Linked DNA regions of Sinorhizobium fredii. Each later gene encodes a partner of the first gene's protein in a complex. Links are inferred from orthologs where the notes say so. Each region holds a gene or a part of one and is shown on either strand. Other genes may lie near its edges. The genes, in order: hfq and catE.

Region 1 (11,938 bases):
CGGCGTGTCGGAAAGGCGCGGCCAGTTGTACTGGATGTTCTGGCGCGTGGTGAAATGCCCGTAGCCGCGGTCGTATTTGCGCGCGATATGGGCGAGCATGCGCATCTGACGGCTCGACAGCGTCCCATAGGGGATGGCGACGCGAAGCATATAGGCGTGAAGCTGCAGATAGACGCCGTTCATCAGGCGCAGCGGCTTGAAGGCATCCTCGGCCAATTCACCGGACAGCCGCCGCTGGACCTGATCGCGGAACTGCTCGACGCGTGCGGAAACGAAGGCGTGGTCGAATTCGTCGTAACGGTACATGAAAGCTCAGGTCCTCAGGCAGCAAAATTCTTGGGGCCGGAAAGCCCGTGATAACCGGCGGCATAGGAAATTGACGGGCCCTCGGCCCGGATCCGCTCGCGCATGCGCAGCGGCCGGAGTATGCCGTCGACCTCTTCCACGTCAACGACATTGACGTCGACGACCTTGTTGTCGGCGAAGGCGGTCTTGCCGGTCGCCTCGAGGGCGGCGACAGCCTCGGCGTGGCGGGCGACAAAAGCATCCTGCAGCGACTCCCCCCAGTTGCCGGAGGCGTCGAGCCAGACGGAGATCCCGTCCGCCAAGCGATTTGCCGTCAAAACCTTGCTCACCATCACGTCGTCCTCAATTCAAAATGTGTTCGGCGCGATGCGCGCCAGAAGCGCTCGGCCCGGCGCCCTTGCGCCGGCCGGCAGCGAGCGGCTCCGACCGGTCGAAACGCGCGCCGGCGACCGCGTCGCCGATGATCACCATGACCGGGCCGTCGAGTTCCGTGCGGTTCTCGAGATCCGGCAGCTCCCGGAGGATGCCGTGCAGCAGGCGCCGCTCGGGGCGGCTAGCATTCTCGATGACGGCGACGGTCGTTTCCGCCGGCAGCCCCGCCTGCATCAGCCGGCCCGCCACCGAAGCGGCGACCGAGCGGCCCATATAGACCGCAATCGTCGCGCCGGAAACGGCAAGCCGCGCCCAGTCGGGAAGCACGTCACCAGCTAGATCATGGCCGGTGGTGAAGACCAGCGACGATGCAACGCCGCGAAGTGTCAGCGGCAGCTCGAAATCCGCTGCGGCGGCAAAGGCCGACGTGATGCCGGGGACGATCTCATAGCTGACGCCAGCCTCGCGCATTGCGGCCATCTCTTCGCCGGCCCGGCCGAAGATTAGCGGATCGCCGGATTTCAGCCGCACGACGCGCTTGCCCTCCTTGGCGAGCTTCACGAGCAGATGATTGATCTCGTCCTGCGACTTGGTGTGGCAGCCCTTGCGCTTGCCGACCGAAAGCCGCTCGGCATCGCGGCGGCCCATGTCGACGATCGCCTGCGGCACCAGGGCATCATAGACGATGGCGTCCGCTTCCATCATCACCCGCTGCGCCCTCAGCGTCAGCAGATCCTCGGCACCCGGACCGGCGCCGACCAGCCAGACATGGCCGGAAACACGCTCGGTCGCGTCGAGCAGCCGGGAGGCCTCGCGGCGGGCGGAAGCGAGATCGCCGAGCGCGACATGATCCGCCACCGGACCTGAGAAGAACCGCCGCCAGAAGACGCGCCGCGCCACGCCGCGCGGGATGAGGCGATCGACCGCCTCGCGGTAGCTCGCGGCTAGCGTCGCCACGATCCCAAGCGAGGGCGACAGCAACTGGTCGATCTGGGCGCGAATCATCTGCGCCAGAACGGGCCCTGCCCCTTCCGTGCCGATGGCGATGGCGACGGGGGCACGGTTGACCAGCGCCGGCGTCAGGAAATCGCAATAGTCGGGCTGGTCGACGGCATTGGCCGGGACCTTGCGCTCGCGTGCCGCGGTCACGATCACCCGGTCGGCAGCCGCATCGCCGGTCGCCGCAAAGACCAGTGCGGCGCCTTCGACCTGATGATCGGCAAAGGCTTCGCGAACCGTCTCGATCCCCTTGTCCTCCAGGAAAGCCGCAAAAGCCGGCTCCGGATGATCCGCATAGGCGAGGATACGCGCCTCGGTGTTCAAAAGCAGCCGAACCTTGGCGAAGGCCTCGTCCCCATTGCCGAATACCGCCACGCTCTTCTGAGCGACGCGGAAAAATGCCGGGAAAACGGATAATTGCTGCGACATATCGAGGGGACGGCTCCTTCTACAGGCTGCGGCGAATATCCCTCATAGCCGCAGACAATTGAAGAAACAGAAATTTCTATGGCTTTCCGGCCACGTATTGTTTTGCTCGGTAGCCAATCTTTTTGAGCAAATATCTCCGGAGGATGATTGCGAACCACAGCGGCGCCGCCATTGCGCCGACCGCCGAACCTCCGTTAAATGCCCGCAGACATTTCCCGGGGAGTGCCAGGATGAAGACATCCGAACTGGCCGAGCGGCTGCTGGCGGTCATCGAAAACGACATACTCCCGCTGACGGAGAAGGGGGTGGCGGCCGGCAACAAGGTGTTCGGTGCGGCGATCCTGCGCAAGGCCGATTTCTCGCTCGTGCTGGCCGAGACCAACAACGAGACCGAAAATCCGCTGTGGCATGGCGAGGTCCATACGCTGAAGCGCTTCTACGAGATGGCGGAGAAGCCCGACACGCGCGAGCTCATCTTCTTGTCAACGCACGAGCCCTGCTCCATGTGCCTCTCGGCAATCACCTGGGCCGGCTTCGACAATTTCTACTACTTCTTCAGCCACGAGGATTCGCGCGACAGCTTCTCGATTCCGCACGACCTGAAGATCCTCAAGGAAGTCTTCCGGCTTGAACCGGGCGGCTACGCCCGGGAAAATGCCTTCTGGAAGTCGGCCTCGATCGCGGCCCTCATGCGGGATGTCGATCCAGAGACGACAAAGAGGCTCGCGGCACAGGATGCTCGGATCCGCGAGCGCTACAATCGCCTGTCGGCCGCCTATCAGGCGGACAAAGACAACAACGCCATACCGCTGAACTGAGTCCAATGGAACCTTCTCGCGATATTCAACGCCTCATCGACATCATGGCAGCACTTCGCGACCCGAAGACCGGCTGCCCGTGGGACATCGTCCAGACCTTCGAGACGATCAAGCCCTACACGATCGAGGAAGCCTACGAGGTCGCCGACGCGATCGAGCGCCGCGACATGGACGATCTTTGCGACGAGCTCGGAGACCTGCTGCTGCAGGTGGTCTATCACGCGCAAATGGCGGAAGAGGTCGGCGACTTCTCCTTCGGCGACGTAGTGGAAGCCGTCACCCGCAAGATGATCCGCCGCCATCCGCATGTCTTTGCACGGTCGGATGCCGATACGCCAAAGGCGGTCAAGCTGCAATGGGACGAGATCAAACAGGCCGAGAAGGCGGATCGGCGCGCGCGCCGGATGCGGCGCGGCCTGCCGCTGGAAGAGAAGTCCGGCCATCTCGGTTCAGTGCAGCGCAGCTTTCCGGCACTCGTTGAGGCGCTCAAGCTTCAGGAGCGCGCAGCCAAGGTGGGTTTCGACTGGTCGGAGCCGGCACCGATTCTCGACAAGGTCGAGGAGGAAATCGGCGAGCTGCGCCAGGCGCTGAAGGATGGCGACCGACGAAAGATTGCGGACGAACTCGGCGACCTGATCTTCGCACTGGTCAACATCGGCCGCCATATTGGTACCGATCCTGAAATGGCGCTGCGCGGCACGAACACGAAATTCCGGCGCCGGTTCAGCCATATCGAGCAGGAACTGCATGCCTGCGGCGAGACGCTGGATGCCGCATCGCTGGAGCGGATGGAAGAACTCTGGCAGGCGGCAAAGGCGATTGAGAGGCAATTGACGTAGCGGCATGCCGTGAGGTCAAGCTTCCCAATCTTCCGCAACTGGCTTGGGCCCGTTTCCTAGCCGTCTTTCAAGCTCGGCCGCCTCGGACTCTGTCAAGCGCAGGTCAAGGCTGATCCTTCCGTCTTCGAGATCGTCGCGGCCATCGACGATCGCGTGCTCATAGATCCAGGGCAAGAGCTGCAACTGGTCCAATCCCAAGGCGACAGTGCACTCGGTCAGCACGCCTGAAAGACGACGGCCGATTTCAGCGAGCAGATCGTCGACACCTTCGCCGGTGATCGCCGAAACGGCGACGGTGTTGTCGGTGCCCGCCGCTTTGTTCACCAGTGCCTCGCGCACCTCCGGCTCGAGCCTGTCGATCTTGTTCCAGACCTCGACGATGCGCTCGGAGCCTTCCTTCTCGTCGATGCCGAGATCGGCCAGGATACGCAGCACATCGCCTGCCTGCGCTTGATTGTCCGGGTCCGAGAGATCGCGGACATGCAGAATGAGGTCTGCCTCGAGTACTTCTTCCAACGTCGCGCGGAAGGCGGCGACGAGGTGCGTCGGCAGGTCCGAGATGAAACCGACGGTATCGGACAGAATGACCATTCGGCCATGCGGCAGCTTCAGCCGCCGCAGCGTCGGATCTAGCGTCGCAAAGAGCATGTCTTCGGCCAGCACGCCCGCGCCGGTCATCCGGTTGAAGAGCGTCGACTTGCCTGCATTGGTGTAGCCGACCAGCGCCACGATCGGGTGCGGTACCTTCTTGCGCTTCGAACGATGCAACTGACGCGTCCGGCGCACCTGCTCCAGCTCGCGCTCCAGCCGCACGATCCTTTCCTGCAGCAGCCGACGGTCGGCTTCGATCTGCGTTTCGCCCGGACCGCCCATGAAGCCCGCGCCCCCGCGCTGGCGCTCAAGGTGGGTCCAGCTTCGAACCAGCCTGCCCTTCTGGTAGTTCAGATGGGCGAGATCGACCTGAAGCGTGCCCTCCTTGGTGGAGGCGCGCCGGCCAAAAATTTCGAGAATGAGCCCGGTCCGGTCGATGACCTTGGCGTTCCATTCCTTCTCGAGATTGCGCTGCTGCACCGGCGTCAGCGGGTGATCGACGATAACGAGGCCCGCATCCTTCTCGTTGAGGATATGGCCGATCTCCTCGATCTTGCCGCTGCCGAGCAGGGTGCCGGGCTTCGGTTGCGCCACGGGAACGATCGTGCCGTGCACGACATCGAGATCGATGGCGAGCGCAAGCCCCGTGGCCTCTTCAAGCCGGCTCTCGTCCGAGCGCGTGCTGACCGCTGCCACATCAGCGGCCGGCTTGCCCGTCTTCTTCAAGACCGGCACGACGACGACGGCGCGCATGTCGTCGCGGCGCTTCTCAAGCTCCGGTATGATCGACGACGGCGATTTCGAATTGCGTTTGGTAATGGTCCTCAGGTCCCGTCAGGATGCCACTTCCTCATTCTCGAACATCTGCAGAGGCTGGCCCGGCATGATGGTCGAGATGGCGTGCTTGTAGACGAGTTGAGAATGGCCGTCACGGCGCAACAGGACGCAGAAATTGTCAAAAGATGTCACAACACCCGTCAGTTTCACGCCATTGATAAGGAAAATGGTCAAGGAAATTTTTTGCTTGCGAACCGTATTAAGAAAAAGATCCTGCAAGTTTTGAGAACGTTCCGCCATCGCGCCGCTTCTTTCTTATTTGCCGGCTTTGGCGCCGGTGCATTTTGTCAAATTTGCGATCAGACGTGTCACAGAAGCCTTCCCCCGACACCTCTTGAAGTTTGGTATCAAATCGCCGTCTTTTCCGCAACGTCGAAAAAGGCTTCACGAATATTCTGTGCTATGCTTCCCGGATGGCCGTTGCCGATCGGCTTTCCATCGATCGATACGACCGGAAAGCAGATGCTCGTGGCAGCGGTGACGAACACTTCCCGTGCGGCAAGCATTTCCTCGACAGAGAAGGCCTTCTCCTCGATCTTCAGGCCGAGCGGCTTTGCCACGTCCATCAGTGTCGTACGCGTGATGCCGCGCAGGATGCCGTGCTCGGCCGGGCGCGTGCGCAGCGTCCCCTTGCCGTCGACGATCCAGACATTCGTCGCCGCCCCTTCCTTGACCGTGCCGTCCGCGTCGACGAAAATCGCCTCTTGCGCGCCGACTTCCTTCGCCCTTTGGCGAGCGAGGACGTTCGGAAGCAGGCCGACCGTCTTGATGTCCACCCGGTCCCAGCGGTTTTCCGGCACCGTAATCGCGGCAATGCCTTCGGCATTCTTCCTGGCGATCGCGGCGGCATCGGTGCGCTTAGCCGTGACGACGACAGAGGGTGGCGTGCCCTTGGCCGGGAACACATGATCGCGCCGGGCGACGCCCCGCGTCACCTGAAGATAGAAGAGCCCGTTGAGGACGCGGTTGCGCCGCAGCACCTCGCGAATGACCTGGATCAGCGCAGCCCGGCTCATCGGCCAGTCCATCCTGAGTTCACTCAGCGACCGGTCGAGGCGGTCGAGGTGACGGCTGAGATCGACAATGAAGCCGTGCCGCACCTCACAGACCTCGTAGACGCCATCGGCAAACTGGAAGCCGCGGTCCTCCACATGGATCGCGGCTTCGGAATGCGGGATATAGGCGCCGTTCACATAGGCGGTTCTTGGCATGGAGCTTCGCGGCCTCAGACGCCCAGCGACTTCAGCTTGCGATGCAGCGCCGAGCGCTCCATGCCGACGAATTCCGCCGTGCGGGAGATGTTTCCGCCGAAGCGGTTGATCTGGGCGATCAGATAATCCCGTTCGAACATTTCGCGCGCCTCGCGCAGCGGCAGGGTCATGATGTGCTGGTCGCCCTTGGCGGAAATCTTCGGCAGCGTGTCGCCCACCTCGTTCGGCAGCATGTCGGCACTGATCGGCGTATCCGGGCCGTCGCTGCGGGCGAGGATCATCAGGCGTTCGATGTTGTTGCGCAACTGGCGGATATTGCCCGGCCAGTCATGCGCCTGGAGCACGGCAAGCGCATCCTCGCCGATCTTGCGCGGCCGGATGCCGGCATGTTCGCTCACCTGGCGCATGAACATGTCGACAAGGAAAGGAATATCCTCGCGCCGCTCGGCGAGCGCCGGAACGCGGACGGGAATAACGGCAAGCCGGTGATAAAGGTCCTCCCGGAAGAGGCCCTCGGCGATCATGTTCTCAAGATTGTAGGCGGTCGAGGAAATGATACGCACGTCCACCTTGACGCGTTTCGAGCCGCCGACGCGCTCGAACTGCTGATCGACGAGCACGCGCAGGATCTTGTTCTGCGTCTCGCGCGGCATTTCGCCGACCTCGTCGAGATAGAGGATGCCGCCATGGGCCTCCTCGAGCGCGCCGGTGCGACGCGGCTGACCCGCGGTGCCCTCGGTGCCGAAAAGCGCGATTTCCATGCGGTCCGGCGTGATCGCGGCCGCATTCAAGGCGACGAAAGGACCGGTGGAACGCGTCGACTTGCGATGGATCATGCGCGCCACCAGTTCCTTGCCGGAACCGGAGGGTCCTTGGATCATGATGCGGCTGTTGGTCGGGGCGACCTTCTCGATCGTCTGGCGCAGCTGCGACACCGCGACCGAAGTGCCGATGAGCTCCACCGGATCGCCCGACCGCTTCTTGAGTTCCGACACTTCGCGCTTGAGCTTGGAATTCTCGAGCGCCCGCTCGGCAATCAGGATCAGCCGATCGGCCTTGAACGGCTTCTCGATGAAGTCGTAAGCGCCGCGCTTGATCGCGGAAACAGCCGTCTCGATGTTGCCGTGGCCGGAAATCATCACCACCGGCAGGTCCGGATGACGGCTCTTGATCTCGTCCAGCAGCGCCAGCCCGTCCAGCCGGCTGCCTTGCATCCAGATGTCCAGGAAGATGAGCCGCGGCACGCGGTCGTTGATCGCCGCAAGCGCGCTGTCGCTGTCGAAGGCCGTCCGCGTCTCGTGGCCTTCGTCCGACAGGATGCCCGAGACGATCTCGCGGATATCTTCCTCATCATCCACAACCAGAATATCAGCCGCCATTGGTATTACCCTTATCCTTCACAGTCTCATCGCCCCCGGTTTCGCCGGCGGGCGGCAGGATCACGCGGATCATCGCCCCGACACCGCCGTCGAAATCCGCCGGTGCATCGTGCAATTCCAATTGTCCGCCGTGGTCCTCGATGATTTTCTTGACGATAGCGAGACCCAGCCCCGTGCCTTTCTCTCGCATCGTCATGTATGGCTCCAAAATCCGGTGCCGGTTTTCGGTGGGGAGCCCCTTGCCGTTGTCGACAACGTCGACGACGAAGCGCCCGGTCGCGTCGTCGCGACGGGAGCGAACCAAGATCGTCGGCGCACCGCGCGCCGCCTCGGCCGGGACCGCCTCGATCGCCTCAACCGCATTCTTGACGACATTGCCAAAGGCCTGGCCGAGCATGCGCCCGTCGAACTGGCCCTCGAGCGCCTCGTCGCCGAAGTCGCGGATGAAGGTGATGTGGTTGTTGCCCATTTCGCGCAGGAAGACGGCGTCCTTGAGGATCGAGCGCAGGTCCGACTTTTCCTTCGTCGGTTTCGGCATGCGCGCGAAGGCTGAGAACTCGTCGACCATCCGGCCGATGTCTTCCACCTGGCGCACGATCGTATCGGTGCACTGGTCGAATACGGCCTTGTCCTGCTGGTCGATCTGCCTGCCGTAGCGCCGTTTGAGGCGTTCGGCGGAAAGCTGGATGGGCGTCAGCGGATTCTTGATCTCATGGGCGATACGCCGTGCCACGTCCGCCCAGGCGGTCGAGCGCTGGGCAATGACCAGATCGGTGATGTCGTCGATCGTGATGACGTAGGAGCCTTGCGAGCCCTCGCCCTCTTCCCGGGTCACCTGAACGTTCAGCGTGCGCTCGGTTCCGCCGCGCATGATGTTGATCTGTTTACGGTAGTCGTTGCGATAGCGGCTTTCCGCCTCGACCAGCACCTCCTCGATCTCCGGCGCCACCTCGCGAAGGCTGGCGCCGAGCAGTCCCGGAGCCGATTTCCGCAGGAATTCCTCCGACGAGGGATTGGCGATCGTGATGCGCCGGTCCCGGCCGACGCCGATCACGGCCGCGGTGACGCCGGAAAGCACGGCCTCGATGAAGCGGCGGCGCTGATCGACCTCGTCCTTGGCGACCAGGATCTGGTCCTGCTGCGTCCGGATCTCGCTGACCATCTTGTTGAAGGTGCGCGAGAGATTGCCGACGTCGCCGTCGACGGCACGCACCGGCACGACCACGTCGAGATTGCCGGAGGCGACGCTGTCGGCCGCGCCGATCAGTTGCCGAATCGGCCGGACGATGCGGTCGGCAACGGCTATTGCCGTCCAGATCGCCGCCAGAAGCACGATCAGCGCGAAGCCGATGTAAAGGACACCGAAGGCGATCTGCAACGAGGTGCGTCCCGCCTCAAGCGCCTTGTACTCGGCGGTGTTCTCCTCCATCAGCCGCATGGAGCGCATGACTTCGGGATCGACGTTGCGAAGCGTATAGAGGTAGATGCCGGGGAAATTCTCCAGCGGAACGACCGCTCCGACGAGATTGGTGACGCCGGGGGGGATAAGCGTCGGCTGGCCCGCGACGGTGCTCTTCAACGCGTCCTGCGGGATGGCAGGCAAGGGCCGTTCGGTCGAGATATTGGCCTGGAGGATGGCGCTGCCGTCGGCGCGAACGAGGAAGGCGCCGAGCATGCCGCGCCCCCTCGCCTGACGCGTCATCAGTTCGGTGAAGCCGGTGCGGTCGAGGGCGTAAAGCTGCCGGTTGCGCTCGAGGTCGTTGGCCATCGAGACCGTCTGGCCTTGAAGGTAGCTGGCATTCTCCAGGACATAGGCCTGGGCGACGTTCAGCGAGGAGCGCACGATCGCCTGGGTGCGCAGCGAGAACCAGCGGTCGAGGCCGACATCGAGGGTGATGCTGGCGAAAATCGCGACGAGGATGGCCGGCGTGATCGCGACGATCGAAAACAGAGCAACGATGCGCACATGCAGCCGCGCCGCCGCCCTCCCCTTGCTGCGGGCGCGAAGCAGCCTGATGATCTCGCGGGCGATCAGATAGATCAGGCCGACGACGAAGACGCCGTTGACGCCGGCGCAGGCAATGACGATGTTCCGTTCCGGCCTGACGGGGGTGAGGCCGAGAAGGACGAGCAGGGACAGGGTGGCGCAGACCAGAGCCCCGGTGGCCAGCATCAGGCCCGGGAACGCGAAGGAGGCCCGCGGATCCTGGGCAGCCGCAACACCCTCCTCCGTGCCCAATGGCAAGGCCATGCCATCCACCATAAAAAACTTCCCCCAAAACCGGCGCCCCGAAGACACCGGCACCCGCCTGCAATCCGGACCAGGATATTGAATGCCCTAGCCCGGACGGACGACGGCACATGCCGCGTCACGCGAGCCGCCATTGCCCGAGTCAGATCGAATCGGCCGCCCCGTGAGCCTTCAAGCAACGCATTGTGGCGAAAATGCAACGGTGTTGCAAAGCAGTCAAGCGGTGCGTGAGCTCCGATAGACGGAGACGCCCAGTTCGCGGATCTTCTTGCGCAGCGTGTTTCGGTTGAGTCCGAGGAGATCGGCTGCCTTGATCTGGTTGCCGCGTGTCGCCGTCAGGGCCGCGAGGATCAAGGGATACTCCATTTCCGCAAGCACCCGGTCGTAAAGGCCCGTCGGCGGCAACGCCTCGCCGAAGCTTGCGAAATACTGCCGCATGTTCTCCTCGACCGCCTGCGAGATCGACATCGAGCCGGGACGCGCGACGGCCTTGTCGATCGGGCTGTCCGGCACCTCCGATCGCAGCTCGTTTTCGATGATCTCGCGGGTGATCACATCCTGTGGATAAAGTGCGGTGAGGCGCCGCACGAGGTTCTCGAGCTCGCGAACGTTGCCGGGCCAGGGATGCGCCTTCATCAGTTCCAGCGCTTCCTGGTCGAAGCGCTTGACGTCGAGCCCCTCCTTTTCGGCCTGCTGGACGAAATGCCGAACGAGATCGGGAATATCCTCGGCACGATCGCGAAGCGGCGGCAGACGCAGCGGCACGACGTTCAGGCGATAGTAGAGGTCCTCGCGGAAAAGACCCTGGTTGATCGACTGCTTCAGGTCCTTGTTCGTCGCCGCGACGATGCGCACGTCGGAGCGGATCGGAGTGCGCCCGCCGACGGTCGTGTATTCGCCCTGCTGCAGCACGCGCAGCAGCCGCGTCTGCGCATCCATCGGCATGTCGCCGATTTCGTCGAGGAAAAGCGTACCGCCCTCGGCCTGTTCGAAGCGGCCGGTGGAGCGCGTCTGGGCGCCGGTGAACGCCCCTTTTTCATGACCGAACAGTTCCGATTCGATGAGGTCGCGGGGGATCGCGGCCATATTGATGGCGACGAAGGGCCCGTTCCTGCGCTTGCCGTAATCGTGCAGGGCGCGCGCGACCAGCTCCTTTCCGGTTCCCGATTCGCCAGTAATCATCAGCGTCAGATCGGTCTGCATCAGCCGGGCAAGGACGCGGTAGATTTCCTGCATGGCGGCGGAGCGGCCGACGAGCGGCATGCCGTCCTGCGAATCGTCATCCAGCTTGGAGGGGCGGCGTTTCGGCTCGGCCAGCGCCCGGCCGATGATGCCGATCAGCTCGGTCAGGTCGAAGGGTTTCGGCAGATAATCATAGGCGCCCTTCTCCGACGCCTTGATGGCGGTCATGAACGTGTTCTGCGCACTCATCACCAGAACCGGCAGGTCGGGTCGCGCCTTCTTGATCCGCGGCAGGAGATCGAAGGCATTCTCGTCCGGCATCACCACGTCGGTAACCACCAGGTCGCCGTCGCCGGCGGCGATCCAGCGCCAGAGCGTCGCGGCGTTGGAGGTGATGCGCACGTCGTATCCGGCACGGCTGAGCGCCTGGTTGAGCACGGTGCGAATGGCTGCGTCGTCATCCGCGACGAGGATCGTGGCGCCGGTCATGCAATGCTTCCTTTTGTAGTCGGAGTTACGTCATCCGCCGCCCGTCCCTTGGAGGCCGGCATCAGGACGCGAAAGGTCGTGCGGCTGTGCTGGCTGTCGCATTCGACGATGCCGCCATGGCCGCCGATGATCTTGGCCACCAGCGCCAGCCCGAGACCGGAGCCGTTCGTCTTCGTCGTGATGAACGGATCGAAGAGATGCGGCAGCAGGTCCGAGGGCACGCCCGGTCCGTTGT
Region 2 (12,158 bases), on another replicon or contig:
AAGCCGAGATGTTGCGGAGAAGGAAAGCGGAATAGCCGTATCGCGGGAGCGCCACGTCTCCCGCGATACGGACGGCCAGCTCTACATCGCGTTGACCATAGTGCAGAGTTGCGCGATGGTCATCGCGCCGCCTGTGGCCTGAGTGCCCGCCGCCGACCCGGACGAGGTCGATCCGGTAGAGGTGCTTGCAGTGGTTTCGCCCGAAACCTGGGGTGTAGTTCCGGCCGCCGACCCACTTGCGCTGCCTGATGCGCTTCCGGCTCCCGTCGCCGATGCGGTTTGCATCGTATTGCAATCCTGCTTGATCTGGCTCTGCTGCTCGGCCGTCAGCTTCGACCAGTTGGCCTTGATTTCATCCTGGCTGCGCAAGCTCGTCCCTGACGCATCGGAGAAGAGGGCGTTGCGTACCGGATCCGGCCATTTCGACGTGGTGCTCCTTTCCGCTTCGTTCATCTGCATGACCCCCGGGGCTCCCGAGCTGCTCCCGGAAGGAGAGGCGGAGGTCGTCCCTGATGCGGAGCCCGCCGTGCCACCACCCGATGTTGACCCTGAACTGCTTTGAGCGACAGCGGCGGATGCCATTGCAAGCGAGATAGCCGCGGCAAAAAAATAATTGTATTTCATCTGCGTTGTCCTTCTTATTAGCGCGCACAACGCGCAGCGCACCGAACCGGCCGGTGACGGGAAGGTTCCACGCTCTTTCGATTCGCTTCCGCCGCGAACCGGACCTGCGAGGATCCGCTTTTCTTCCGGCACCTTCCAAAACAACTTTACATCTACCGCTTCCTTTGGTTTGTGAGGCGGAGTCTTTCGTCTCGACCGTTTGGAGGAGCAGAATGAAGTTGTTGCGTTACGGCCCCGAAGGGGCGGAAAAGCCGGGCGTTCTGGACAGTGCTGGCCGAATTCGCGACCTCTCGGCGGTGATCGCCGACGTCGCCGGCCCGGCAATCGCCGATCTCGGCTGGGCTCGCGGTCTCGACCTCGAGGGCCTTCCGCTCGTAGAGGGCACGCCCCGGCTCGGCCCCTGCGTCGCCGGTAGCGGCAAGTTCATCTGCATCGGCCTCAATTACGCGGACCATGCGGCAGAATCCGGCCTCGAGGTTCCACCGGAGCCCGTGGTTTTCATGAAGGCCACCTCGGCGATCGTCGGTCCGAACGACAAAGTCATCATCCCGCGCGGTTCGGTGGCGACCGATTGGGAAGTCGAACTTGGCGTGGTGATCGGCAAGAGGGCCAAATATGTGGGCCGAGACGAAGCGATGGACCATGTCGCCGGCTATTGCGTCATCAACGACGTCTCGGAACGGGATTTCCAGATCAAGCGCTCCGGCCAGTGGACCAAGGGCAAGTCCTGCGACACCTTCGGTCCGACCGGTCCCTGGCTCGTCACCCGCGACGAGATCGCCGATCCGCAAAACCTGGCGATGTGGCTGAAGATCAATGGCGAGACGAAGCAGAACGGCTCGACCGAGACGATGGTCTACGGCGTCGCGTATCTGGTCAGCTACCTTTCGCAGTTCATGACGCTCCATCCGGGCGACATCATCTCGACCGGTACGCCGCCCGGTGTCGGCATGGGTTTCAAGCCGCCGCAATATCTGAAGGGCGGCGACGTCATCGAACTCGGCATCGAAGGCCTCGGCGCGCAGAAGCAGATGGTGGTTGCGGACGACTGATTTCGCGGGTGGCGCCCCTTGAGGGCGCCGCCGGGTCTAAGCCTTCAGCCGCCCCTGCCGCTTGAGCTGTTGCTCGCGGAAGAAAATGAAGAGGCCAGAGGCGACGATGAGACCGGCGCCGAGCACCATCGACAGGCGCGGCGTGTCGCCGAAGATCAGCCAGCCGAAGACGATCGCCCAGAAGAGCAGCGTGTATTGAAGTGGCGCCACCGTCGCGGCGTCGGCAAGCTTCAGCGCCCGATTGACGAGCACGTGGGCGACCATCGCGACGACGCCGAGCAGGCCGAGCATCGCCGTGTCGAGCGGCTTCAGCGGCGTCCAGTCAAACGGCGCCCAGAGGAGGCCGGCAAGCGCCGCCCCGACCAGCTGCCAGAAGGCGAGCGTCGTATCCGGCGTGCCGCGCAGCGAGCGGCCGGACACCATCATGAAGGCGAAGCACATGCTGCCGAAGATCGAAATCAGCGCCGGCAGAGTCAGCGCCTCAGAAGAAGGTTCGAGGGCGATCAGGACGCCGACGAAGCCGAAGGCGATCGCCGTCCAGCGTCGCCAGCCGACATGTTCCTTCAACAGGAGCGGTGAGGCGGCCGCCACATAGATCGGCGCCGCCAGCCAGTAGGTCATGACATCGGCAAGCGGCAGGTAGATGACGGCGAAATAGAAGGCGAAGACCTCCGCCGTCGAGGCGACGACCCGGGCGACCTGGAGGCCCGGCTGCTCGATGGCGAGAAGTTTGCGGGCACCGCCGAGCCAGAGGAAAGGGACAAGCAGGACCGCCGCGGCGAGACTGCGGATCAGCACGACCTGACCGACCGAATAGGTGGCGACGAGCCACTTGCCCATGACGTCGTTGAGCGAAAACATCAGCATGCCCAAGAGCATGACCAGCACGCCCGTGCGGGTGGCGTTGGACGCGGTGGCTAGGGCGGCGGGCGCGGTCTCGACGGCCATGGCGAAGTCCTTGTGGAGCGCTGAGCCATTGGCATATTCCGGCGCCGCAATCCATGCATCGTTCTTGATCGACTCATCAGCGTTGCGAATGAGACGTCAAACGGACCGGCTGATGCTAGCCGGCCAAGCGCATGTCGGTGGCGGTCGCGGTGAGGTCGCCGTAGAGCTCCGCATATCTGGCAGCACTGCGGTGCCAGGATGAGTCCGTCTTCATCCCCTGCCGCTGCAGGCTCTCCCAGACGCGCCGGTGCCGGAATAGTTTGAGGGCGCGGCGCAGCGCGTGCCGCAATCCCTCCGTATCGACCGGGGAAAATTGCACTCCGGTGGCGGCCTGCGCCTGGAGCGCAGCGACGTTGGCGTCGATGATCGTTTCCGACAGGCCCCCGGTCCGCGCGACGATCGGCACGCAGCCGTATCGAAGCGCATAGAGCTGCGTCAGCCCGCAGGGTTCGAAGCGCGAGGGAACGAGCATGGCGTCGGCGCCGGCATGGATCTTATGGGCGATCTGCTCCTCGTAGCCGAGCCTCATGGCGACGTGTTGCGGGAACCGCCGGGCGGCGTCGAGAAAGGCGTATTCGATATCCGCGTCGCCATTGCCATGAACGATCAGCCGGCCGTCCATGGCGACGATTTCGTCGACGACGGCTGCCAGAAGATCCATGCCCTTCTGCCAAGTCAGCCTGTTGATGCTGGCGAAGACCGGAGCGCGCGTATGCGGCAGGCCGAACAGCTCGAGCAGCGCCTCGCGGTTCGGCAGCCGCCGGAGAGGCGTTCTCGCCGAATAGGAATGCTCGATATGGGGATCGATCGAGGGATCCCAGACGTCGACGTCGATCCCGTTGACGATGCCGACGACGTCTTCATGGCGTGCATTCACCACTCCTTCGAGACCCATCCCGAAGGTCGGCGTCATGATTTCGCGCGCATAGGTGGGGCTGACGACGGTGATGGCATCGGCCGCCTGGAGGCCGCCCTTCAAATACCCGACATCGCCGTAATATTCGAGGCCGTCTATGGAATAGGCCTCGTTCGGCAGGCCGAGTTCTGAGAAGAGATGGGCGGAAAACTGTCCCTGGAAGGCAATGTTGTGGACGGTCAGGACACGTGGAATCGGCACGTTCTTTGCATATTTGGCGTAGACCAGACTCAAGGCGGCGTGCCAGTCGTGCGCGTGAATGATGTCCGGCCGCCAGTGCTGCACGAGTCCGCCGGCGATCTGCGATGCGACCAGGGAGAAGGCGGCGAAGCGCTTCCAATTGTCCGGATAGTCCACCCCGTGCTCGTCGGTGTAGGGGCCGCCCGATCTGTAGAAGAATCCCGGCGCATCGAGCACGAAAAGCTCCAGCCCCGCGGCGCGTCCGGAAAGCAGGGTCGCCTTCTCTCCGAAAAGACAATCGTAGCGGGCAACCGGTGCGGCCGCCTCGAGGGCCTCGATGGCGGAGGCGTAGCCCGGGATCAGCGTGCGTGTGCGAATCCCGTGCGATTTCAAAGCTTTGGGCAGCGAGCCGGCAACATCGGCCAGCCCGCCGGTCTTCACCAAAGGGAAAATCTCGGCCGTCACGGAGAGAACGTTCATAGATCGTATTTCCGGAAAATTGTGTTGGCCGTTGCCGGCCAATCGCCGCCCCATTTGCAGTTCCTTCAACACGAAGCCCGTGCGCAAAGTTCCGCCGCGAAATCGAAATTTTTGCAGGAGCCTCTGTGCGCGCCGCGACCGGTTCGGTCGGGTGGCGATTTGCTGCCACCGACCTCAACACCGGCCTGCTTTGGGAGTACAATCCGGCGGTCGTGCGCCCGTTCCATGTGCCGAACATGAAGGAGAGAGGTGATGACTTTCAGCTTGATGAGCCCCGCCTTCGCGGAAGGCCAGCCGATCCCGAAAAAACATACGCGCTTCGGCGAGAACATCTTTCCGCCGCTGAAATGGACGGGTACGCCCGACGGTACACAGAGCTTTGCATTGATCGTCGAGGATCCGGACGCCGTAAGGGGGGTGTTCCGGCATTGCGCCATCATCAACATTCCCGGCAACTGGACCGAGCTTTCGCAGGCTGTCGATACCGGCCCGGAACACGCCATTAAGTTCATCCGGAACGACTTCGGCAATGCGCGCTATGATGGGCCGCAGCCTCCGGCGGGGACTGGCCTGCATCACTATCACTTCAAGCTCGCCGCGCTGGACACCCGCAACATGTCGATCTCGGACGATGTCGGGGCGGTGCAGGCCTGGAACGAGGCCCGCAAGCACCGCATCGCGGAGGCCGTTCTGATCGGCACCTGTCAAGGCTGACGCTTCGGTTACGGCGTCGATCACCTCAGCCTTCGAAAAACGAGTTCGCCGGGAACCAACCTCAGCGGTCGCGGTTTCGTGCCCATTCCGTCCCCGATCAAGGAGTGCTGCGATGGCCAAGAAACCCTCTGCGCCCAACAATTCCAAGCCGGCCACCATTCATGACCAGAAAGCAACCCGCGGCAACGGCGGCGAGCTCCATCAGATCGCCGAAGGCGCCACTCCTGTCTTGACGACCGCGCAAGGAGGACCGGTGGTAGACGATCAGAACAGCCTGCGCGCCGGCGAGCGTGGCCCGACATTGATCGAGGACTTTCATTTCCGCGAAAAGATCTTTCACTTCGATCACGAGCGGATCCCGGAGCGCGTCGTGCACGCCCGCGGCTACGGCGCCCATGGCTTCTTCGAGACGTATGAATCGCTTGCCGCCTATACCCGGGCGGACCTGTTTCAGCGGGCGGGCGAACAGACGCCGGCCTTCGTGCGCTTCTCGACCGTGGCCGGCAGCAAGGGCTCCTTCGATCTGGCACGCGACGTGCGCGGCTTCGCCGTCAAGATCTATACCAAGGAGGGCAATTGGGACCTCGTTGGCAACAACATACCAGTCTTCTTCATCCAGGACGCGATCAAGTTTCCGGACGTGATCCACTCTGTGAAGCCGGAGCCGGACCGGGAGTTCCCGCAGGCGCAATCGGCGCACGACAATTTCTGGGACTTCATCAGCCTGACCCCGGAGAGCATGCACATGATCATGTGGGTCATGTCAGATCGGGCCATCCCGCGGTCCTTCCGCTTCATGGAAGGATTCGGTGTTCACACCTTCCGCTTCGTCAATGCCAAGGACGAGTCGACCTTCGTCAAGTTCCACTGGAAGCCGAAGCTCGGACTGCAGTCGGTCGCCTGGAACGAGGCGGTGAAGATCAACGGCGCGGATCCCGACTTCCACCGCCGCGACCTGTGGCAGGCGATCCAGTCCGGCAATTTCCCGGAGTGGGAACTGCATGTACAGCTTTTCGACCAGGACTTTGCCGACAAGTTCGATTTCGACATTCTCGATCCCACCAAGATCATTCCGGAGGAGGTTCTGCCGACGAAGCCGGTCGGGCGGCTGGTGCTCGATCGAATGCCGGAGAATTTCTTCGCCGAGACCGAGCAGGTCGCCTTCATGACCCAGAACGTGCCGCCGGGCATCGACTTCAGCGATGACCCCCTGCTGCAGGGGCGCAACTTCTCCTATCTCGACACGCAGCTGAAGCGGCTCGGCAGCCCGAACTTCACCCATCTGCCAATCAATGCGCCGAAATGTCCCTTCCAGCACTTCCAGCAGGACGGCCACATGGCCATGCGCAATCCGGTCGGGCGCGTGAATTACCAGCCGAATTCCTGGGGCGAGGGGCCGCGCGAGTCTCCGACGAAGGGGTTCCGGCATTTCGCTTCGGAGGAGCAGGGGCCGAAACTGCGCATTCGGGCCGAGAGCTTCGCGGACCACTATAGCCAGGCGCGCCAGTTCTTCATCAGCCAGACGCCGCCCGAGCAGCGTCATATTGCTGACGCCCTGACCTTCGAATTGAGCAAGGTGGAGACACCTGTGATCCGCGAGCGCATGGTCGCCCATCTCCTCAATATCGACGAGACGCTCGGCAAGAAGGTCGGCCACGCGCTCGGGTTGCAAACAATGCCGAAGCCGGCCGAAGCTGCCGTACCCACGCGGCAGGACCTCGATCCATCGCCGGCGCTCAGCATCATCGAGCGCGGTCCGAAGCGCTTCGAGGGCCGTAAGCTCGGAATTCTGGCGACCGACGGCGCGGATGCGGCGCTGCTCGATGGCCTGATCGCTGCGGTCACGGAGCAAAAGGCAGCCTTCGAGCTGATCGCCCCCAAGGTCGGCGGATTCACCGCCTCGGACGGCAGGTGGGTCGCAGCCCATCAGATGGTCGATGGCGGCCCATCCGTGCTCTACGACGCGGTGGTGCTTCTTCCTTCGGCAGAGGCCGTCGCCGATCTGATCGATGTCGCCACCGCCCGCGATTTCGTGGCCGATGCTTTCGCCCACTGCAAATATATCGGCTTTGTCGGTGCGGCACGTCCCCTCCTGGAGAGGGCCGGCATTGCCGACGCCCTCGACGAGGGAACGATCGAGCTCACCGATGCCGGGAGCATCGCCGCCTTCTTCAAGGAACTCGGCAAGCTGCGCGTCTGGGCGAGGGAACCGGCCGTGAAGCTGAAATAGGGCGATCGGGGAAGGAGTGGACGATGCCGTCACCGGCGCATCGAAAACCGACCAAGGCGACCGGACGGCCGCGCTCGGCGAGAAAGGCAAGGGCGGCGGCGGAGGCTGTATCGGCCGGCGGCTTCGCGCTGCCGGTCAGCACCGCGCCGATGGAGGCCCGCTCTGCGACCGAGCTTCCGAGCGATGGGGCATGGCAGTATGAGCCGAAATGGGACGGCTTCCGCTGCCTTGCCTTCAAATCCGGCGAGGAGGTTGATCTTAGGGCCAAATCCGGCAAGCCGCTCGGGCGGTTTTTCCCGGAAGTCATCGCCCTCTTGCGCCGGCTGGACGCCCGGCAATTCGTCCTTGACGGTGAACTCGTCATCGAAGTCGAGGGGCGTCTTTCCTTCGACGCCCTGCAGATGCGCCTGCATCCGGCGGCAAGCCGCGTCGAGAAGCTCGCGCAGCAAACGCCGGCCCGCCTCATCCTGTTCGACATGCTGGTCGACGCAAAGGGGGCAGTCCTGACCGACAAGCCTCTTCCCGCCCGGAGAGCGGCACTGGAAGCCTTTGCCGCCAAAAACGCAGTTCCGGACAAGCTCGCCCTTTCCCCCTTCACGCGAGACCGACAGGAGGCCGAGCGATGGCTCGCCTCGTGGGAGGCGGGCGCGACCGACGGCGTCGTCGCCAAGCGGCGCGACGGGAATTACGAATGCGGCGAGCGTGCGATGGTCAAGGTCAAGCGCCTGAAGACCGCCGATTGCGTCGTAGGCGGCTTCCGCTACGAGAGCGACAGCGACGAGGTTGGTTCCCTCCTGCTCGGCCTCTACGACAGCGACGGAACGCTGAACCATGTCGGCTTTACTGCGACGATTTCCGACAAGGAGCGCCCGGCATTGACACGTCGGCTGGAGGCATTGCGCGAGCCGCCCGGCTTTACCGGCAAGGCACCCGGCGGCCCGAGCCGCTGGAGCACAGAGCGCAGCGGCGAATGGGAACCGGTCCGTCCGGAGCTGGTGGTCGAGGTGAGATTCGATCACGTCAGCAGCCGTCGTTTCCGCCATGGCACGAAGCTGATGCGCTGGCGTCCCGACAAGGATCCGCGCCAATGCACCTATGAGCAGATCGAGCCACGCTGACAGGCCAAAGCGCGTCGCGAGAAAATGTATTCACGCTGCGCGCTTTAGGTCCTTGTTTTGTGCATGTCGTCATCCCAAAACCGCTGCACACTTTTGGGCAAGAGGCGTTAGAACTTGCGGCTGAGGAAGGGCGAGTTCTGCAGCCCGAAGCGCCAGGGGTGCTCGACGGCCTTGGATATTCCGACGCGAAGGCCGGTTGCAACGGGCGGCCGCTTCGTCTGCAGGCTTAGCTGGAAGGGCTTTCCGTTAAGCGGCAAGCCATCCTGTTCCTTGCCGATCGCGAGCGCCTGGCCGACTCGTCCGGGGCCGGAACAGAGCAACCTGTCTTGCGAAACGCCGCGCCGCTCCCGCATCGTCTCCAGCCCCCATCTCGGCTCGATGGCGCGGACGAGCACGGCGCTGCCGGGCAGGCAGACGAAATTCAGGCACCAGTGAAGACCGTAGGAAAGATAGACATACGCATGCGCCGGCGGGCCGAACATCGAGCGGTTGCGGTTCGTGGTACCGGCGAAGCTGTGGGAGGCGGCATCTTCGGGCAGATAAGCTTCCGTCTCGACTATGATGCCGCCGATGCCGGAGACAGCGAATTCCGCACCGATTAAATCGGCGGCGACCTTAACGGCGTCGCGCGCAAAGAAGCTGTCATCCCACTGCAATCGATAGCGCTCCCCGATCTATGCCGGTCGTATGTAGTCTCATATTTTCACGCTCGCCAACGTTGCGCCCGAAACTTGCGCGCAGCCACTGAGAACTTTCCGCGAACATCCGAAGCATGTAGGGTTAAATCAAAGACGATACGACGAGGAGCCGAGACATGGCGCAACGAGCGGGCAATGCGGATCTGCCGCTGCATGGCGGCCGGGTCCCGAAGTGGCTGGGCGACCGGATGACACGCCTCGGCACTCTGATCACCGAGGCGATCGTCCATCATTATGGACGGGACGAATTCCTGAGGCGGCTTGCGCACCCGTTCTGGTTCCAGTCCTTCGGCGCGGTGATGGGCATGGACTGGCATTCGTCGGGGATCACCACCAGCGTCATCGGCGCCTTGAAGCGTGGCCTGACGCCGCTTTCGGGCGAACTCGGCATTCACGTCTGCGGCGGCCGTGGCCGGCATTCCCGAATGACCCCGGGCGAACTTGTCGTGATCGGCGAACGCATCGGGTTCGACGGCGCGAGGCTTGCCGAGGCGAGCCGCCTCGTCGCCAAGGTCGACAGTGCCGCCGTACAGGACGGCTTCGATCTCTACCTTCACGGCTTCATTGTCACGGACGATGCGAGCTGGGTGGTTGTCCAGCAGGGCATGAATGGCGACCGACGGCAGGCACGGCGCTATCACTGGCTTTCCGAAGGCCTGGATAGCTTCGTCGACTCGCCGCATGCGGCGATCGAGGGGCGGGAGCAGGGCAAGATCATCAACCTTGCGGACCGGCGCGCCGGCGCCTCGCGGGCAAGCCAGCTCGACCTTTTAAGCGCGCTCGGACCCGATGGCCTCATGCGCGAGCTGGCGACGATCGAGGCGCGCGGGCCGGGACTGCCGGCTCCGGCCCAGCCGATGCTGCCGCACCTCTTCATGCCGGCCCATCACGACGTGCGCGAAAGCGACGTGAACATGCGGCGCCTGCACGGCAATTTCGCCGCCGCAGCTGATCGCGGGCCGAAGGATTTCGAGGAACTGCTTCTCGTGCCGGGCGTCGGCGCGCGAACCGTCAAGGCGCTCGCGATGGTCGCCGAGGTGGTGCACGGCACGCCGTGCCGCTTTTCCGACCCGGCTCGTTTTTCGCTCGCCCATGGCGGCAAGGACCGTCATCCCTTCCCGGTGCCGCTCAAGGTCTATGACGAGACGATCAACGTGATGAAATCGGCGGTGCAGAAAGGGCGGCTCGGGCGAGAGGAGGAACTCGCCGCCTTGCGGCGGCTCGATGAGCAGTCGCGCCAGTTGGAGCGCTACGTCACCGGCCCGGATCTTAAGGAGATCGTTGCCGGCGAGTTCAGAAATTCTGCCCGCTTTGGCGGGCGGAGCGTGTTCGGCTGGGAGCCGGAGGACAAGGAAGACCACAGGGACGCTGCCGCCGTCAAGGGCCGCAGCCGCAGCTGAGCTCACGGGAACAATCACCGGACCGATCGATTAGAGGGGCGAGATGCGAGACATCCCCAACCGAAGGAGGTTCCGGTGAGCGCTTCGAAAACAACGACCGATCACGACACGATCCGCAAATGGGCAGAGAGCCGCGACGGCCATCCGGCCCGCGTCAAGGGGGCATCCGACGGCGGTTTGCTGCGCATCGACTTTGGAAAGCCGGAAGAGAGGCTGGAGGAGATTTCCTGGGAGGATTTCTTCAGCATATTCGACGAGAACAAGCTGGCCTTCCTTTATCAGGACCGGACCGCGGAGGGGAAAGTCAGCCGTTTCTTCAAGTTCGTCGACCGCGAGTGAGAGCGGACACTTGCAAGGAAACCCTGTTCAGGCCGCCGCCGTATGGCGCGCCTATTTTGAGGTATGACGTGTTTTGAACCGGCCTCGCCGCGGGTGAGTTGGAGAAGCTAACGCGTCGCGACGAGCCTTTGAATTTCCTCCAGCCGTGCCCTCAGCCTCTGAATCTCGTCGCGCTTCTCGGTAACCACATCCTTTGCCGTCTCGATCCGGTCGGCGCCGGGGAGCGTACCGATTGCGGTATGCGCCTCGGTCGCAATCGCATCGATCTCTGCCTCGAGCTCGGCGATGCGCTCCTGCAGGTCAGTGATCTGTTGCCGGACCGTACCACTGGTCTCTGCCGCATGACGTTCCGACGCATCGATCGGTTCGTCGACACCGTGCGGATCAAGAGGGCGTGCGACGGTCGGGGATCGCGCTTTTCCGTGCTTGCTCATGGCTGGTCTCCCGTAAGCGCTCTAAACTCCGGGAAGCCTCCGTTGTTCCGGTGGTACGATGCGGATTTGCGAGCTTCTTTTCATGTCGTTGGAACTTCCTCTCGCGAGGGCCGTTTTTGTGAATCATGTCCGGGAGGGATTCGATGCATGCACAGGAATGCCTAGAGCTTCATTTCGACCTGATGAGCGGGAGAGCGTTGCTCTGCTGTGGCGACAAGGATTATGTGTTGCCTGATTTTTATCCCACGAAGGAGACGGCAAGGATGGCGGCCCAGCAATTCGCCTGGGAAAAGCTCGGCTGGAAGGACCGGGCGCGCGAATTTCGGCAGGCTTCCGAATTGCCCGTGTGGCTGCGCTGAGCCGCTGATGGGGCCCGAAGGGCAACGGCAGTAAAAAGACGACGAAATGGTCGCAAGAGGTGACGGCGCATAGCAATGCGCTGGACATCGAGCCCGGTATCTATGCCTCGGACGATCCGCGGAAGATTGCACGTTCCCTGAGACGCTCGGCGGAAGCGAGCGACCGCCGTAAGTCGAGCGCCTACCGGTCCGCGATGTCGATGCTCACCTTCTATATCAACAGGGCAGGCCTCTGGATTGGCCGACGAACAGCGGTGCGTGCTCGAACAGGCGAAGGACGAACTCAGGAGGGATTTTCGGGCGGGAGCCCACAGGCTGAACCGGGAGACGAGGGATTTCATGGCATTCACGCTCTATTACTGGGACGGAATTCCCGGCCGCGGCGAATTTGTGCGGCTCGCGTTGGAGGACGCAGGCGCCGACTATGTAGATGCGGCGCGCCAGCCGGGCGGCACAGATGCAATGCTGAAGCTGATGAAGGATGCTGGCGGTGCCACCAGCCCTTTCGCGCCCCCCTTTCTGGTCGATGGCGAACTGCTCATCTCCCACGTCGCCAATATCCTGTTCTATCTCGGCCCGAGGCTGGGGCTGACGCCCGAGGATGAGGGCCTGCGCCACGTTGCCAACGGCCTGCAATTGACGGTGACGGATCTCGTTACCGAAATC

What was found.
Region 2: the proteins of hfq (region 1) and catE are in contact, whole or in part, in a crystal structure (PDB 3VU3), measured with the Escherichia coli proteins. The link is inferred for Sinorhizobium fredii from one-to-one orthologs.

Annotation. Positions count from the first base shown.
Region 1 is NZ_CP024307.1:1,588,136-1,600,073, reverse strand. Bases 3,811-6,515 are described here. They hold hfq (RNA chaperone Hfq), read right to left. Parts: upstream 5,432-6,515; coding sequence 5,189-5,431; downstream 3,811-5,188. Other genes in these bases: ntrX (two-component system response regulator NtrX), read right to left, coding at 6,417-6,515; NXT3_RS07770 (D-amino-acid transaminase), read right to left, coding at 5,539-6,402; hflX (GTPase HflX), read right to left, coding at 3,811-5,107. Outside these bases: NXT3_RS07805 (nitrite/sulfite reductase), read right to left, coding at 1-306; NXT3_RS07800 (DUF2849 domain-containing protein), read right to left, coding at 321-638; siroheme synthase CysG, read right to left, coding at 649-2,106; NXT3_RS07790 (deaminase), read left to right, coding at 2,337-2,924; mazG (nucleoside triphosphate pyrophosphohydrolase), read left to right, coding at 2,930-3,763; more of hflX, read right to left, coding at 3,779-3,810; more of ntrX, read right to left, coding at 6,516-7,781; NXT3_RS07760 (sensor histidine kinase NtrY-like), read right to left, coding at 7,771-10,086; ntrC (nitrogen regulation protein NR(I)), read right to left, coding at 10,249-11,703; NXT3_RS07750 (two-component system sensor histidine kinase NtrB), read right to left, coding at 11,700-11,938. UniProt on the Escherichia coli protein: RNA chaperone that binds small regulatory RNA (sRNAs) and mRNAs to facilitate mRNA translational regulation in response to envelope stress, environmental stress and changes in metabolite concentrations.
Region 2 is NZ_CP024310.1:1,313,750-1,325,907, reverse strand. Bases 4,661-7,585 are described here. They hold catE (catalase), read left to right. Parts: upstream 4,661-5,026; coding sequence 5,027-7,144; downstream 7,145-7,585. Other genes in these bases: NXT3_RS29765 (ATP-dependent DNA ligase), read left to right, coding at 7,168-7,585; NXT3_RS29775 (YbhB/YbcL family Raf kinase inhibitor-like protein), read left to right, coding at 4,661-4,914. Also shown: NXT3_RS29800 (BA14K family protein), read left to right, coding at 1-2; NXT3_RS29795 (hypothetical protein), read right to left, coding at 82-459; NXT3_RS29790 (fumarylacetoacetate hydrolase family protein), read left to right, coding at 837-1,676; NXT3_RS29785 (DMT family transporter), read right to left, coding at 1,713-2,624; glycogen synthase GlgA, read right to left, coding at 2,740-4,200; more of NXT3_RS29775, read left to right, coding at 4,453-4,660; more of NXT3_RS29765, read left to right, coding at 7,586-8,262; NXT3_RS29760 (DNA-3-methyladenine glycosylase), read right to left, coding at 8,370-8,918; NXT3_RS29755 (DUF763 domain-containing protein), read left to right, coding at 9,077-10,360; NXT3_RS29750 (hypothetical protein), read left to right, coding at 10,436-10,699; NXT3_RS29745 (hypothetical protein), read right to left, coding at 10,807-11,133; NXT3_RS29740 (hypothetical protein), read left to right, coding at 11,277-11,492; NXT3_RS29730 (glutathione S-transferase), read left to right, coding at 11,832-12,158.